One region of the Streptomyces sp. NBC_01716 genome, then DNA from elsewhere that is predicted to be linked to it. Evidence: predicted binding sites of a transcription regulator. Region 1 holds the regulator's gene; the other holds the start of a gene.
The links. Region 1 encodes HrcA, which represses chaperone genes, less so after heat shock. Its sites were predicted from a motif close to TTNGCACTCNGNNNNNCNGAGTGCNAA; they were not measured.

Region 1 (7,391 bases):
CTGCTTGTGGAGCGCGTGGGCGCCGGACTCCGGGCAGACGAGGAAGGCGGTGCCGAACTGCGCGGCGTCGGCGCCCGCGGCCAGTACGGCGGCGATCTGGCCGCCGCGCATGAGTCCGCCGGCCGCGATGACCGGGAGCCGTACGGAGTCCCGTACCTGCGTCACGAGCGACAGCAGCCCGATGCCCGCGCCGTCGGTGGCGGGGTCGTCGCGGTGCGTGCCCTGATGGCCGCCCGCCTCGATGCCCTGGACGCAGACGACGTCGGCGCCCGACCACTGGGCGGTCTGGGCCTCCTCTGGTGTGGTCACCGTGACGACGGTGAGGGTGCCGACGCGGGTGAAAGCGTCGAGGGTGGTGGGCGTGGGGCAGCCGAAGGTGAACGACACGACGGGGACGGGATCGTCGAGCAGTATCGCGAGCTTGGCCTCGTACCCGTCGTCGCCGCCCGCGTCGGGGTCGCCGAGCGGCGTCTCGTACCAGGTCGCCTCACCGGCCAGCTGTTCGCGGTAGAGATCCACGGCGGCGTGGTCGTCGTGATGCGGCTGCGGCATGAACAGATTGATCCCGAACGGGGCCGAGCTGAGCCCCCGGAGCTGCTTGACCTCTTCGTACATCCCGTCGGCGGTCTTGTAACCGGCGGCGAGGAATCCGAGTCCGCCGGCGTCCCCGACGGCCGCGACCAGCTGCGGGCCGGACGCGCCGCCGGCCATGGGCGCCTGCACGATCGGATACCGGCAGAGATCGGTCAACACGGAGGACATGCACGCATGGTGCCATGTCGGCCGTGGAGCCTCGGTGCCGGTTCGTCCTCGGCCGCCAGAGGGGCCCTGAGCAGGCCCTCCGGCGGCCGAGGGGACGGTCTAACGACCGTTGAACGCGTCCTTCAGCCGGGAGAAGAGGCCCTGCTGTCCCGGTTGGAACTGGCCGGTGGGCCGTTCCTCGCCCCTGAGCTTCGCCAGCTCCCGCAGCAACCGCTCCTGCTCCGGGTCGAGTTTCGCCGGGGTCATGACCTCGACATGGACGATCAGGTCGCCCCGGCCACCGCCGCGCAGATGCGTGATGCCACGGCCGTGGAGCGGGATCGACTGGCCGGACTGGGTGCCCGGCCGTACGTCGATGTCCTCGACCCCGTCCAGCGTCTCCAGCGGGCACTGGGTGCCCAGGGACGCCGCGGTCATCGGGATGGTGACCGTGCAGTGCAGATCGTCGCCGCGGCGCTGGAACACCGTGTGCGGCAGCTCATGGATCTCGACGTACAGATCGCCCGCCGGACCGCCACCTGGCCCGACCTCGCCCTCACCCGAGAGCTGGATACGGGTGCCGTTGTCGACGCCCGCGGGGATCTTGACCGTGAGCGTGCGGCGCGAGCGGATACGGCCGTCGCCCGCGCACTCGGGGCAGGGGGTCGGCACGACCGTACCGAAGCCCTGGCACTGCGGGCACGGCCGCGAGGTCATGACCTGGCCCAGGAAGGACCGCGTGACCTGCGAGACCTCACCGCGACCGCGGCACATGTCACAGGTCTGCGCGGAGGTGCCGGGTGCGGCGCCCTCGCCCGAGCAGGTCGTACAGACGACCGCCGTGTCTACCTGGATGTCCTTCGTCGTACCGAAGGCGGCCTCGTTGAGGTCGATCTCCAGCCGGATCATCGCGTCCTGGCCGCGCCGCGTCCGCGACCTCGGCCCACGCTGCTGCGACGTCCCGAAGAACGCGTCCATGATGTCCGAGAAGTTGCCGAAGCCACCGGCACCGAAGCCGCCGGCACCGCCGCCCGCCTGCGAGAGCGGGTCGCCGCCGAGGTCGTAGACCTGCTTCTTCTGCGGGTCCGACAACACCTCGTACGCGGCGTTGATCTCCTTGAAGCGCTCCTGCGTCTTGGGATCGGGATTGACATCCGGGTGCAGCTCGCGGGCGAGCCTGCGGAATGCCTTCTTGATCTCGTCCTGTGATGCGTCGCGGCGTACGCCGAGTACGGCGTAGTAGTCCGTGGCCACTTACGACTCCGCCAGGATCTGTCCGACGTAACGTGCCACTGCGCGTACCGCTCCCATCGTTCCGGGGTAGTCCATGCGGGTCGGTCCGACCACGCCGAGTTTGGCGACTGCCTCGTCGCCCGAACCGTAGCCGACCGCGACGACGGACGTGGAGTTGAGGCCCTCGTGGGCGTTCTCGTGCCCGATTCGTACGGTCATGCCTGAGTCCTCGGCCTCGCCGAGGAGCCTGAGGAGCACGACCTGCTCCTCAAGTGCCTCCAGCACAGGCCGGATTGTCAGGGGGAAGTCGTGCCCGAAGCGCGTCAGATTGGCGGTGCCGCCGATCATCAGCCGCTCCTCGGTCTCCTCGACCAGCGTCTCCAGAAGCGTCGCGAGGACCGTGGACACCGTGCCCCGGTCCTCCAGGTCGAAGGAGTCGGGCAACTCCTGCACCAGCAGCGGCACGTCGGAGAACCGGCGCCCCACGACCCGGGCGTTGAGCCGGGCCCGCAGGTCCGCCAGCGACGTGTCGCCGAACGGCACCGGACAGTCGATCATGCGCTGCTCGACCCGGCCGGTGTCGGTGATCAGAACCAGCATCAGCCGCGCGGGGGCCAGCGAGAGCAGTTCCACATGCCGCACCGTCGAGCGGGTCAGCGAGGGGTACTGCACGACCGCGACCTGCCGGGTCAGCTGCGCGAGCAGCCGCACCGTACGGCCCACCACGTCGTCCAGATCGACGGCACTGTCGAGAAAGTTCTGGATGGCCCTGCGCTCCGGCGCCGAGAGCGGCTTGACGCCCGCCAGCCGGTCGACGAAGAGCCGGTAGCCCTTGTCCGTCGGAATACGCCCCGCACTGGTGTGGGGCTGGGCGATGAAGCCCTCGTCCTCCAGCACCGCCATGTCGTTACGGACGGTGGCCGGGGAGACACCGAGCTTGTGCCGCTCGGTGAGCGCCTTGGAGCCGACGGGCTCCTCGGTGCCGACATAGTCCTGGACGATGGCGCGCAGCACCTCAAGCCTGCGTTCGCTCAGCATCGCGCACACCTCCAGCTCTGGTTCCTCGGATCCGGCTTGGCACTCGATGCGCGGGAGTGCCAGCATTCCCCGGGCCAGTGTACGGCCGTGAGGTACGCCCCTAGCAAGGCCGACCGGTCACGCTACCGCGCGGCACCGCCCGCCCCACCGATAGCGTCGCCGTATGGACGTCCGTTGGGAAGAGCACGGCTGGGAACGACTGGCTCCGGGGGTCGGCAGACGGCGGCTGCCTGGCTGGGATGCGACGGTCGGGCTTGTCGTGGGCGCGGACGCCGTCCTTCTGTACGACACGGGCTCGACGCTCCGCGAGGGCTCGGAGATCCGCGCGCAGGCGCAAGCGCTGTGCGGCAGGCGCGTCACCCATATCGCGCTCAGTCATCCCCACTTCGACCACGTCCTGGGCACGGCGGCCTTCTCGGGGGCGGAGATCTACGGGGCGGTCGGCCTGGGCGAGCTGCTGCTCCGCGACCGGGAGAGCCTGCGCGCCACGGCCGTACGGCACGGCGTACCCGCCTCCGAAGCCGCGACGGCGGTGGACGTACTGGTGGTGCCGGACCATCCCGTAACGGGCGAGTGGACGCTCGATCTCGGCGGGCGACAGGTACTTCTCGCCAATGTCGGCCCCGGGCACTCCGGGCACGATCTGGCCCTGCTCGTCCCGGGCGACCGGGAGATCGTCTTCTGCGGCGACCTGGTCGAGGAGTCGGGCGAACCCCAGGCGGGCGACGACGCGATTCCCGCCCGCTGGCCTGCCGCCCTCGATCGGCTGCTGGCGCTGGGCGGCGGGGACGCGGTGTACGTTCCCGGCCATGGCGCGGCCGTCGACGCGGCGTTCGTACGGGCCCAGCGGGGCGCGCTCGCCGCACGTTTCGGCACGGCGTGAGCCCGGATATCGTCTGGGGATGCGCAGCTACAGCCCCGATCTGACCCCGCCCTGGAAGCGCTCGAAGCCGGTGCCGGAGGTGCCCGCCGAGCCGGATCTGGTGGTCGAGGAGGTGTCGACGGGCTTCTGCGGCGCGGTGATCCGCTGCGAGAAGACGGCCGAGGGGCCGACGGTCACCCTGGAGGACCGCTTCGGCAAGCACCGGGTGTTCCCGCTGGTGGCGCGCGGGTTCCTGCTCGAAGGCCAGGCCGTCACCCTGGTCCGGCCAACCGCCGGCGGCCCGGCCCGGCCCACCCGCACGGCCTCCGGCTCGGTAGCCGTCCCCGGCGCGCGGGCGCGGGTCGCCCGTGCGGGGCGTATCTACGTAGAAGGGCGGCACGACGCGGAACTGGTCGAGCGGGTCTGGGGCGACGACCTCCGTATAGAGGGCGTGGTCGTGGAGTATCTGGAGGGCATCGACGACCTCCCGGCGATCGTCGCGGAGTTCGCCCCGGCACCTGACGCGCGGCTCGGCGTCCTGGTGGACCACCTGGTGCCCGGCTCCAAGGAGTCCCGCCTGGCGGAGCAGGTCACCGGGGACGACGTACTGGTCGTGGGGCACCCGTACATCGACGTCTGGGAGGCGGTGAAGCCGTCCTCGGTGGGCATCGCGGCCTGGCCGACGATTCCGCGCGGCCAGGACTGGAAGACGGGGGTGTGCCGGTCCCTGGGCTGGCCGGAAAACACCGGTGCGGCGTGGCAGCGAATCCTGTCCTCGGTCCGAAGCTACCGGGACCTGGAACCGGCGCTGCTGGGCCGGGTGGAGGAGTTGATCGACTTCGTGACGGACCCCCCGCGCGAGTAGCGGTTTGCGGGTCTGGGGTCGCCTCCGGCGGGGTCGGTGGTGCGGGTCGGTGTCCGGGTGCCGGTACGGGGCTTGAACAGCGCCACGCGACGGCCTGAGGGGGGCGGGGTCGCAGGAGGGGTGTGTTCGGACACTCAGGCTGATTTGTGGCGCGTGAACAACAGGGGCACATCGGGTCCAACGAACGGGGCACGCGCCGTAAATCACGCCGTCCGGACATACCCCTCCGGAGGCCCCGACCCCCGCCCCCGGCAACGAACCCGCAACCCAACAACCCCGCGAACCGCCGGACGGCACCCCCCTCAATCCACCAGATCCCGCACCACCGCGTCCGCCAGCAACCTCCCCCGCAGCGTCAGCACCGCCCGCCCTTCCCCGTACGGCCCCGCCGACAGCAGCCCCTCGCCCAGCGCCCGCCCCGCAGCCGCCAGCCCCGCAGGCCGCAGCAGGGACAGCTCCACGCCCTCCGACAGCCGCAGCTCCAGCAGGATGCGCTCCACGCGCCGGTCCTCCGCCGTGAGGAGCTCCCGGCCCGCCCCCGGCGACCGCCCCTCCGCCAGCGCCGCCGCGTACGCCCCCGGGTGCTTCACGTTCCACCACCGGACCCCGCCCACGTGGCTGTGGGCGCCGGGACCCGCGCCCCACCAGTCCGCCCCGCGCCAGTACAGCTCGTTGTGCAGGCAGCGGCCGGCCGGCGTGGTGGCCCAGTTGGAGACCTCGTACCAGGAGAACCCGGCCGCCGCCAGCGTCTCGTCCGCGATCAGGTACCGGTCCGCGTGCTCGTCGTCGTCGGTCATGGGGATCTCGCCCCGGCGGATCCGGCGGGCGAGCCCCGTGCCCTCCTCGACGATGAGCGCGTACGCCGACACATGGTCGGGCCCCGCCCCCACCGCCGCCGCCAGCGAATCGCGCCAGTCGTCGTCGGTCTCCCCGGGCGTGCCGTAGATCAGGTCGAGGTTCACATGGTCGAACCCGGCCGCGTGGGCCTCCGCGACGCACGCCTCGGGCCGTCCGGGGGTGTGCGTGCGGTCGAGGACCTGGAGCACGTGCCGCTTCGCGCTCTGCATACCGAAGGAGATCCGGTTGAAGCCGCCCGCGCGGAGCTCCGCGAGGTACTCGGGGCCGACGGACTCCGGGTTCGCCTCGGTGGTGACCTCGGCGTCGTCCGCGAGGCCGAACTCGTCGCGTACGGCGCCCAGCATCCGTACGAGGTCGGACGCGGCGAGCAGCGTGGGCGTACCGCCGCCGACGAAGACGGTGCGGACGGGCCGGGAGTCGTCGCCGAGGACCTTGCGGGCGAGCCGGATCTCGTCGGTCAGGGTGTCGGCGTAGTTGTCGCGGGACGCCAGGACGCCGCCCGAGCCGCGCAGCTCCGTCGCGGTGTAGGTGTTGAAGTCGCAGTAGCCGCAGCGGGTGGCGCAGTACGGCACGTGCAGATAGAAGCCGAGCGGCCGGTCCCCCGCACCCTCCAGGGCGTGCGCGGGCAGCGCGCCGGACTCGGGCATGGGGTCACCGTCGGGCAGAGCGGAAGGCATGCCCCCAGTGTCCCGCACGGCGGCGGTGTCCCCGCCGGACGCCGGGACTACTCCGCGCGCAGCACCAGCATCGCCAGATCGTCCGACGGCGGACTCGGATCGAAGTCGTGCACGGCGCGTCGAATCCGTTCGGCGACACCCTGCGCGCTCAACCCCGTGCAGCCCGCCAGGATCGCGGCGAGACCGTCGTCGTCGTCCAGGAGCAGCCGCCCCGAGCGGCGCTCGGTGACGCCGTCGGTGACGCACAGGAGCGTGTCCCCCGACGCCAGGTCGAAGCTGAGGCTCTCGTACGCGACGTTCTCGTCGACCCCGAGGAGCAGCTGCGGCTCCGCCGCCACGCTCACCGTCCCGTCGGGCTTCAGCAGCAGCGGCAGCGGGTGGCCCGCGCTCGCGAGGGTGCAGCGCGCGCCGCCGCCGGTGCCGGGGAGCGGCGCGAGCTCTCCGTAGAGGAGGGAGAGGAAGCGCGACTGGCCGCCGTCGGCGAGTCCGCCGCCGCGCCCGCCGTCCCCGGCGCTCTGCTCGATGTCGCCGATGTCACGGATGTCGCCCATGTCACTGAGCGGGCCGAGATCGCTGAGTCCGGGGAGGGCGCCGTCCCCGCCCGTCAGGTCCTGCCCGCCCGCGACGGCGACCATCAGAGCGGCGGCTTCGGCGGCTTCCATCGCGTCGTCGAGCAGGAGCCGGTTGAGCCGGTCGAGGACCTCGCCGACGCCGTACCCCTCGCGGGCGAGGAGCCGCAGCCAGGGCCGGGCGAGACCGGTGACGACGGCGGCCTCGGGGCCGCTGCCCTGGACGTCGCCGAGCATGAAGCACCAGCGTCCGCCTGGCGGCGCGGGGAAGACGTCGTAGAAGTCGCCGCCGACCACGCCGTCGTCGGCGGGCTCGTACACGAGGTGGCTCTCGACGCCCGGGATCCGGGCGACCTGGCTGGGCAGCAGGCTGCGTTGCAGGATTCGGCTGATGGTGGCCTGCCGGGTGTAGCGGCGGGCGGCGCCGATCGCGAGGGCGACGCGGCGGGCGAAGTCCTCGATGAGCGCGATCACTTCGTCGGGCATCCGGGCGAGCCGGCGCCGCCCGAGGACGAGGGTGCCGAGAGGGCGGCCGTTGGCGACGAGCC
Region 2 (7,391 bases), 2.6 Mb from region 1:
CGGAGTTCCACGACCGGGCGGGGATGGGGACGGACAGGATCCCCAACTGGATGTGGCTGGACGCCGACAAACTGGTGACCGCGGCGCTGACCGATCTGGCGCGTGGCAAGACGGTGTCGGTGCCGGACCCGCGGTACAAGGCCCTGATGGGCGCGGTGAAGCTGGCGCCGCGGGGGCTGCTCGGCGGGGTGACGTCGAAGACTGGACGGAAGTACGGGCCGCGATAGCGGCGGGACCCGCCGGTCCGGCCCGCCGTACCACCCACGCCGACCCCACGAGGAGAGCGACTTCCACCATGCACGACGCCACTGACAATCGGCCTTCGGCGCTGCTCTCGATGGGTCCGGGCATCGCGGAGCGGCTGTTCTCCCCCGCTCATCTCTCCCGGCTGACCAGCCTCGTACGCACCGATCCGCGACGTGTCGCCCACACCCTGACCGGCCCCGGTCTCGACCCCGCCGTCGCCGCCGCGCTCGCCGACGCCGAACTGCTGATCACCTGCTGGGGCGCGCCACCGCTGACGGCCGAGGTCCTCGACGCCGCACCGCGGCTGCGCGCCGTCGTACACGCGGCGGGAACGGTCAAGCACCACATCACGGACGCCTGCTGGGAGCGGGGCATCGCGGTCACATCGGCGGCGGCGGCCAACGCCGAGCCCGTCGCCGAGTACACGCTGGCCGCGATCCTCTTCGCGGGCAAGCGGGTCCTTCACTCGGCCCACCGCCACCGGGAGCTGCGCGCCCCCCACGACTGGCACCAGGAGCTGAGCGGGGCGGGCAACTACCGCCGTACGGTCGGCATCGTCGGCGCGTCCCGGATCGGCCGCCGGGTGATCGAGCTGCTGCGGCCGTTCGACCTCGACGTCCTGCTGTACGACCCGTACATCGACACCGCCGCCGCCGAGGCTCTCGGTGTCGAGCAGATGGCGCTGATCGAGCTGTGCGCGCGGAGCCAGGTGGTGTCGGTCCACGCTCCGCAGGTCCCGGCCACCCACCGGATGATCGGCGCCGCGCAGCTCGCGGCGATGCCCGACGGGGCCACGCTGATCAACACCGCGCGGGGCTCGCTGATCGACGAGGACGCGCTGCTGCCGCAGCTGGTCTCCGGCCGGCTGAGCGCGGTGCTCGACGTGACGGATCCCGAACCGCCGTCGGCCGACTCGCCGTTGTACGACCTGCCGAACGTGCTGCTGACCCCGCATGTCGCGGGCTCGCTGGGCGGAGAGGTCCACCGGATGACGGATCAGGCGCTGGACGAGGTGGAGCGGTACGCGAAGGGGCTGCCGTTCGAGGATCCCGTACATCCGTCGGCGCTGCCGCACTCGGCCTGAGCCGTACCCGGGAACGCGCCGAGGCCCGGCACCCCCGAAGGGGCGCCGGGCCTCGGCGCGTCTACCACGGAGAGCCGCTGGGCTCAGTGGCTGTGACCGTGGCCGCCCTGGCCGGCGTCGGCCTCTTCCTCGGCCGGCTTCTCGACGACCAGGGTCTCGGTCGTGAGGAGCAGCGCGGCGATGGAAGCGGCGTTCTCCAGCGCGGAACGGGTGACCTTGACCGGGTCGTTGACGCCGGCCTTCACCAGGTCGACGTACTCGCCGGTCGATGCGTTGAAGCCGTGGCCCTTGTCGAGCTCGGCGACCTTCGCGGTGATGACGTAGCCCTCAAGACCGGCGTTCTCGGCGATCCAGCGCAGCGGCTCGACCACGGCGCGGCGGACGACCGCGACACCGGTGGCCTCGTCGCCCGTCTTGCCGAGGTTGTCGCCCAGCACCTTGGCGGCGTGCACCAGGGCGGAGCCACCACCGGAGACGATGCCCTCCTCGACCGCGGCGCGGGTCGCGGAGATGGCGTCCTCCAGACGGTGCTTCTTCTCCTTGAGCTCGACCTCGGTCGCGGCGCCGACCTTGATCACGCACACGCCGCCGGCCAGCTTCGCGAGGCGCTCCTGGAGCTTCTCGCGGTCCCAGTCGGAGTCCGTGGCCTCGATCTCGGCCTTGATCTGGTTGACGCGGCCGGCGACCTCGGTGCTCTCGCCACCGCCGTCGACGATCGTGGTGTCGTCCTTGGAGACCGTGACGCGGCGGGCGGTGCCCAGCACGTCGAGACCGGCCTGGTCGAGCTTGAGGCCGACCTCCTCGGCGATGACGGTCGCGCCCGTGAGGGTGGCGATGTCGCCGAGCATGGCCTTGCGGCGGTCACCGAAGCCGGGGGCCTTCACCGCGACGGCGTTGAACGTGCCGCGGATCTTGTTGACGACGAGGGTGGAGAGCGCCTCGCCCTCGACGTCCTCGGCGATGATCAGCAGCGGCCGGGAGCCGCCCGCCTGGATGACCTTCTCCAGCAGCGGGAGCATGTCCTGGATGGAGCCGATCTTGCCCTGGTTGATCAGGATGTACGGGTCGTCGAGGACGGCCTCCATACGCTCCTGGTCGGTCACCATGTACGGCGAGAGGTAGCCCTTGTCGAAGGCCATGCCCTCGGTGAACTCCAGCTCCAGGCCGAAGGTGTTGGACTCCTCGACGGTGATGACACCGTCCTTGCCGACCTTGTCCATCGCCTCGGCGATGAGCTCGCCGACCTGCGGGTCCTGGGCGGAGAGCCCGGCGACCGCGGCGATGTCGGCCTTGTCGTCGATCGGACGGGCCGTGTCCAGCAGCTCCTTGGAGACGGCGGCGACGGCCGCGTCGATGCCCTTCTTCAGGGCGGCCGGGGAGGCGCCGGCGGCGACGTTGCGCAGGCCCTCGCGGACCAGCGCCTGGGCCAGCACGGTGGCGGTGGTGGTGCCGTCACCCGCGATGTCGTTGGTCTTGGTCGCCACCTCCTTCACGAGCTGGGCGCCGAGGTTTTCGTACGGGTCGTCGAGCTCGACCTCGCGGGCGATGGTGACACCGTCGTTGGTGATGGTCGGCGCGCCGAACTTCTTGTCGATGACGACGTTGCGGCCCTTGGGGCCGATCGTCACCTTCACCGTGTCGGCAAGCTTGTTGACGCCGCGCTCAAGGGCGCGACGGGCGTCCTCGTCGAACTTCAGGATCTTCGCCATGGGAGCTTTCTCTTGTCCTCTCGAACGAACAACGAACTACGCCCCGGGCCGCCCGGCGATGCGGGGGCCAGGGGCGCAGCTCACAGCGGACTGTGGAATTACTTCTCGATGATCGCGAGCACGTCGCGAGCCGAGAGGACGAGGTACTCCTCGCCCGTGTACTTCACCTCAGTACCGCCGTACTTGCTGTACAGAACGACGTCGCCGACGGAAACGTCGAGCGGAAGCCGCTCGCCGTTCTCGAAGCGACCCGGACCGACGGCCAGGACGACGCCCTCCTGGGGCTTCTCCTTGGCCGTGTCCGGAATAACCAGGCCAGAGGCCGTGGTCTGCTCTGCGTCGAGCGGCTGGACCACAATGCGGTCCTCGAGCGGCTTGATGGCAACCTTGGTGCTGGCGGTCGTCACGATCCGACCTCCCCCTTCGGAGATCTCACGGGGTTAACTGTCTGGGTGGCGCGACCGGGCTCGATCCGTCGTCGCGGGTGCCGGACCTGTCCTGTCACGCATTGGCACTCTCCAGTGGGGAGTGCCAGACATGACACTATGACCGCGATTAGCACTCGGTCAAGCTGAGTGCCAGTCGGGCCCCGCGCGCCGCCGCCGTCCGGCCCCCGTTCCGGGGCCCGAAGGGGCCGGTGAACCGGCTCAGACGTAGTCCTCCAGCTTCGCCACCGCGTACCCCTTGTCGGTGATCGTCTTCATGACGTGCCGGATCATGTCGGGCATCGAGCCCTTCCAGTCCTCCTTCCCGCGGAAATGCGTGAGGACGATGTCGCCGGGGTGCAGGTCCCGGTCCCACTCGCGCCACTCCATGTGGTCGGGGAACGCCTCGGACGACCACAGCGGAACCGCCTTGACGCCGCAGGACTTGGCGGCGCGCAGGGTGCGCGCGTCGTAGTTGCCGTACGGCGGCCGGAAAAGCGCGGGCCGCTTCCCGTACCGCTTCTCGATCTTCTCCTGCTGGCCGCAGATCTCCCGTTTCTGCTCCTTGTAGGAGAGCCCGGGGAGGTAGGGGTGGGTGAGGGTGTGGTTGTGCAGGGAGACACCGCGGGACTGCATCTTCTTGAAATAGGCGTAGTTGTCGTTGATGACGTAGTCGCTGAGGAAGGCGCTGTACGGGATCTTCAACTCGCCCATCATCCGCAGCAGTTCGGGGTCCTTCTCGGCGCCGTCGTCGATCGTCAGGAAGACGACCTTCTCCTTGGTCGGGACCCTGGTGAAGACCGGCGGCAGGGTCGCGCCGCCCGTGACCTCGAAGCCCTTGCGGGTGGTGATCCGGGGCTTCGCCGCGGGCGGCGGGGGTGCGGCGAGCGGGGTCTTGGCGAGCTTCCACTTCTTCGCGGCCACGGCGCGCAGCGCCTGGGACTTCGCCTGGGCCTGCGCCTGGGCTTCCGCCTGCGCCCTGACGGCAGCGGCGGCGTCGGCGTCGGCGTCGGCCTTCTTGCCGGCCCCGGCTCCCGGGGCGGGGCCGGCCCGGCCCGGTTTCTCCGGGGCCGACTCCACGGGTCCGCCACCACCGCCGCCACCGTCCCCGCTCCGGCCGCCGCCGCTGCCGTCGCGGTCGCCGGACTCACCCGCGCAGGCGGTGCCGAGCGCGGCGATCAGGAGTACGGCGGCGGCGGTGCGCACCCGCCGGCCGGGGTTCCTTTTCCTAGCCCCTGAGGCTTTATTGTCCTTTTGTCGTACTAGTTGCATGGCGTCGCATCCTGTCAGCGCCCGGCCCACGCACCCGGCAGACACCGCCGGGGAGCGATGACGGTCGCCCGGCTGGCCCACAATGACCCGGTGAACGACCGCACCCCCGCACCCCTGGCCCCGCTCCTCTCCGAGGAGGGCCAGGCCCTGCTCGCCGCCCTTCGCGACTACGACCCCGCCCAGGAGCTGGCCCTGGCGACCCGGCTGCGCCGTGACCACCCCGCCGAGCTGGTCTCGTCGGCGCTCGCGCAGGCCCGGCTGCGCCAGCGCGCGACCGCGAAGTTCGGCGAGCGCGACGCGTACCGCATGTACTTCACGCCCGACGGCGTCGAACAGGCCACCCGCACCTCGGTCGCCGCCCACCGCGCGGCCCGGTTCCGCGCCATCGGCGCCACGGGCGCGGGCCGCACGGGCGCCGGCCCGGCGCGGATCACCGACCTCTGCTGCGGCATCGGCGGCGACGCGATCGAGCTGGCCCGCGCGGGGTTCGCCGTGACCGCCGTCGACCGTTCTGCGGAGACCTGCGAGATCGCCGCGCACAACGTCCGTACGCTGGCGCCCGACGCCCCGCCGCCGACGGTCCTGTGCGCGGACGTCATGACGTACGACCCGCACACCGCGCCCGCTCCCGACGCTCTGTTCATCGACCCGGCGAGGCGCGGCGGCCGGGGGCGGATCTTCGATCCGGAGGCGTACTCACCGCCGCTGTCCTGGGCGATCGAGGCGGTACGGCGGGTCGGCGCCGGCGGCATCAAGATCGCGCCGGGCATCCCGCACGAACTGGTCCCCGGTGATTTCGAGGCCGAGTGGATCTCCGACGGCGGGGACGTGAAGGAGGCGGTGCTCTGGTACGACGCGAGCGCGCCCGGCGGCCCCGGCGCCCCCGGCCGGGTCGTGCCCGGCGCCCGGCGGGCCACCCTGCTCCCGGCCGGAGTCACCCTCACCGGGCGCGGGCTGCCGGACCCTCAGGTCAGGGCGGTCGGCCGCTATCTGTACGAGCCGGACGGCGCCGTCATCCGCGCCCATCTGGTCGCCGAGGCCGCCGACGAGCTGGCCGGCGGGCTGATCGACGAGACGATCGCGTACATCACGGCGGACGAGGTTCTCCCGACGCCGTACGCGACCGCGTACGAGATCACCGACGAGCTGCCGTTCAGCCTCAAGCGGCTCAAGGCCCTGCTCCGTGAGCGCGAGGTCGGCATCCTGACGGTCAAGAAGCGCGGCTCGCCGGTCGAACCGGAGGAGTTGCGGCGGAAGATGAAGCTCAAGGGCCGGAATTCGGCCACGGTCTTCCTCACCCGGGTCGCGGGCGCGCCGACCATGCTGCTCGGCCGGCCGGCCGGGAAGGCGTGAGTTCCGGCCCGTTCATGGCCGGAGTCCCACATCCCTGATCTTCGCCAATCACCCCGAACCCCCTTGCTCCAGAGCATATTTGAGAGGGTTTTGGTCCTCTGGGCCCATGCCTGCTGACGTGTTCAGGACATAAGCTCCGCTGTGGGGCGGCCTGCGTGTGCCGCCTGAACGCAGCGGTTCGTGAAGGTGGTTGGGGGGCTCGGAATGGCTGGTTACGGGGGAGCGTCGACATACGAGGGCGGGTGGACACCGCCGGATCCGTCGGGGCGGCGCGACATGCCCCAACTGCTCCAGTTCGCACGGTGGTTGATCCACGCGCTCTTCGGCTTCACCGTGCTGGGCGGGATCGGCCTGCTCCTCTCGGCCGCCGACGCCGACGCGATGGACGCGGAGCTCATCGGCCTCACCGTATGGGCGGCGGCGCCCGGCACGGCCGGCTGGCTGCTGTCCCGGCGGCTGTGGACCGGCGGTGTGTGGGAGTGGCGGGCTCTGCTCGCCGTACAGGCGTGGCTGATCGCCGGAGGCATCTCCAACATCACCGAGGGCTCGGTCCAGGGCTTCACCCAACTCCTCCTGCCCATACTGATCCTCGTCTTCCTGAGCCGCCCCGAGAGCCGGGAGTGGATCCGGCTCGATGGGGAACGGCGGGCGGAGCACCGGCGGTTCTCGTTCGCGCGGTTCATCAAGTGGCGCAGCGACGGGGGCCAGACGGCGCTCGAATACCTCGGGCTGTTCGTCCTCGTCGCGGCGATCATCGTCGGACTCACGGTGAGCGGCGTCGGCGGGCAGATATCCAACGGCCTCCAGTCCGCGGTCTGTTCGATCACGGGCGCGGCGTGCCCCGCGGCCGACGGCGACTCGGTCGAGGCGGGCGACGGCCAGGACGAACCCGGCGGCGACCAGGGCGATCCCGGAAACCCCGGCAACCCCGGTGACCCGGGCGATCCGCGGGACGGCGAGAACGGCGGCACCGTCCCCGTGAGCGTCGAGACCGACGAGGACCGCACCGACGCCGCCGCCGACGAACCCGGCTGGGAGGACGACCAGGCCGCCGCCGACGACGGCGATGACGGCGGGGAGGAGAAGGAGGACTGCGGGGGCTGGGGCTTCTTCTCCTGCGCGGGCGACCGGATCGGCCAGGTCGCCAAGGGCCTGGCGGTGGACGGCTTCTGGGGCGACGTCACCGGCGTCTGGGACCTGGTCACCGACCCCGGCGGCACATGGGACGGGCTGAAGGACTACGGGAGCCACCTGGGCGACGAGTGGTCCGAGGACGCCAAGGACGCCGGCGACAAGTGGGCG

Region 2: the regulator HrcA is predicted to act here: its motif matches at 3,595-3,621, upstream of groES (co-chaperone GroES).

The regions. Positions count from the first base shown of each region.
Region 1 covers NZ_CP109181.1:6,005,578-6,012,968, reverse strand. Annotated here, with positions in the region: gene OIE74_RS26475 (nitronate monooxygenase) at 1-762, opposite strand, end outside; gene dnaJ (molecular chaperone DnaJ) at 862-1,995, opposite strand; gene hrcA (heat-inducible transcriptional repressor HrcA) at 1,996-3,012, opposite strand; gene OIE74_RS26460 (MBL fold metallo-hydrolase) at 3,176-3,895, shown strand; gene OIE74_RS26455 (DUF3097 domain-containing protein) at 3,915-4,739, shown strand; gene hemW (radical SAM family heme chaperone HemW) at 5,042-6,274, opposite strand; gene OIE74_RS26445 (SpoIIE family protein phosphatase) at 6,322-7,391, opposite strand, start outside.
Region 2 covers NZ_CP109181.1:3,360,333-3,367,723, forward strand. Annotated here, with positions in the region: gene OIE74_RS14495 (SDR family NAD(P)-dependent oxidoreductase) at 1-227, shown strand, start outside; gene OIE74_RS14500 (hydroxyacid dehydrogenase) at 296-1,330, shown strand; gene groL (chaperonin GroEL) at 1,414-3,039, opposite strand; gene groES (co-chaperone GroES) at 3,138-3,446, opposite strand; gene OIE74_RS14515 (polysaccharide deacetylase family protein) at 3,687-4,736, opposite strand; gene OIE74_RS14520 (class I SAM-dependent methyltransferase) at 4,794-6,089, shown strand; gene OIE74_RS14525 (Tox-REase-5 domain-containing protein) at 6,294-7,391, shown strand, end outside.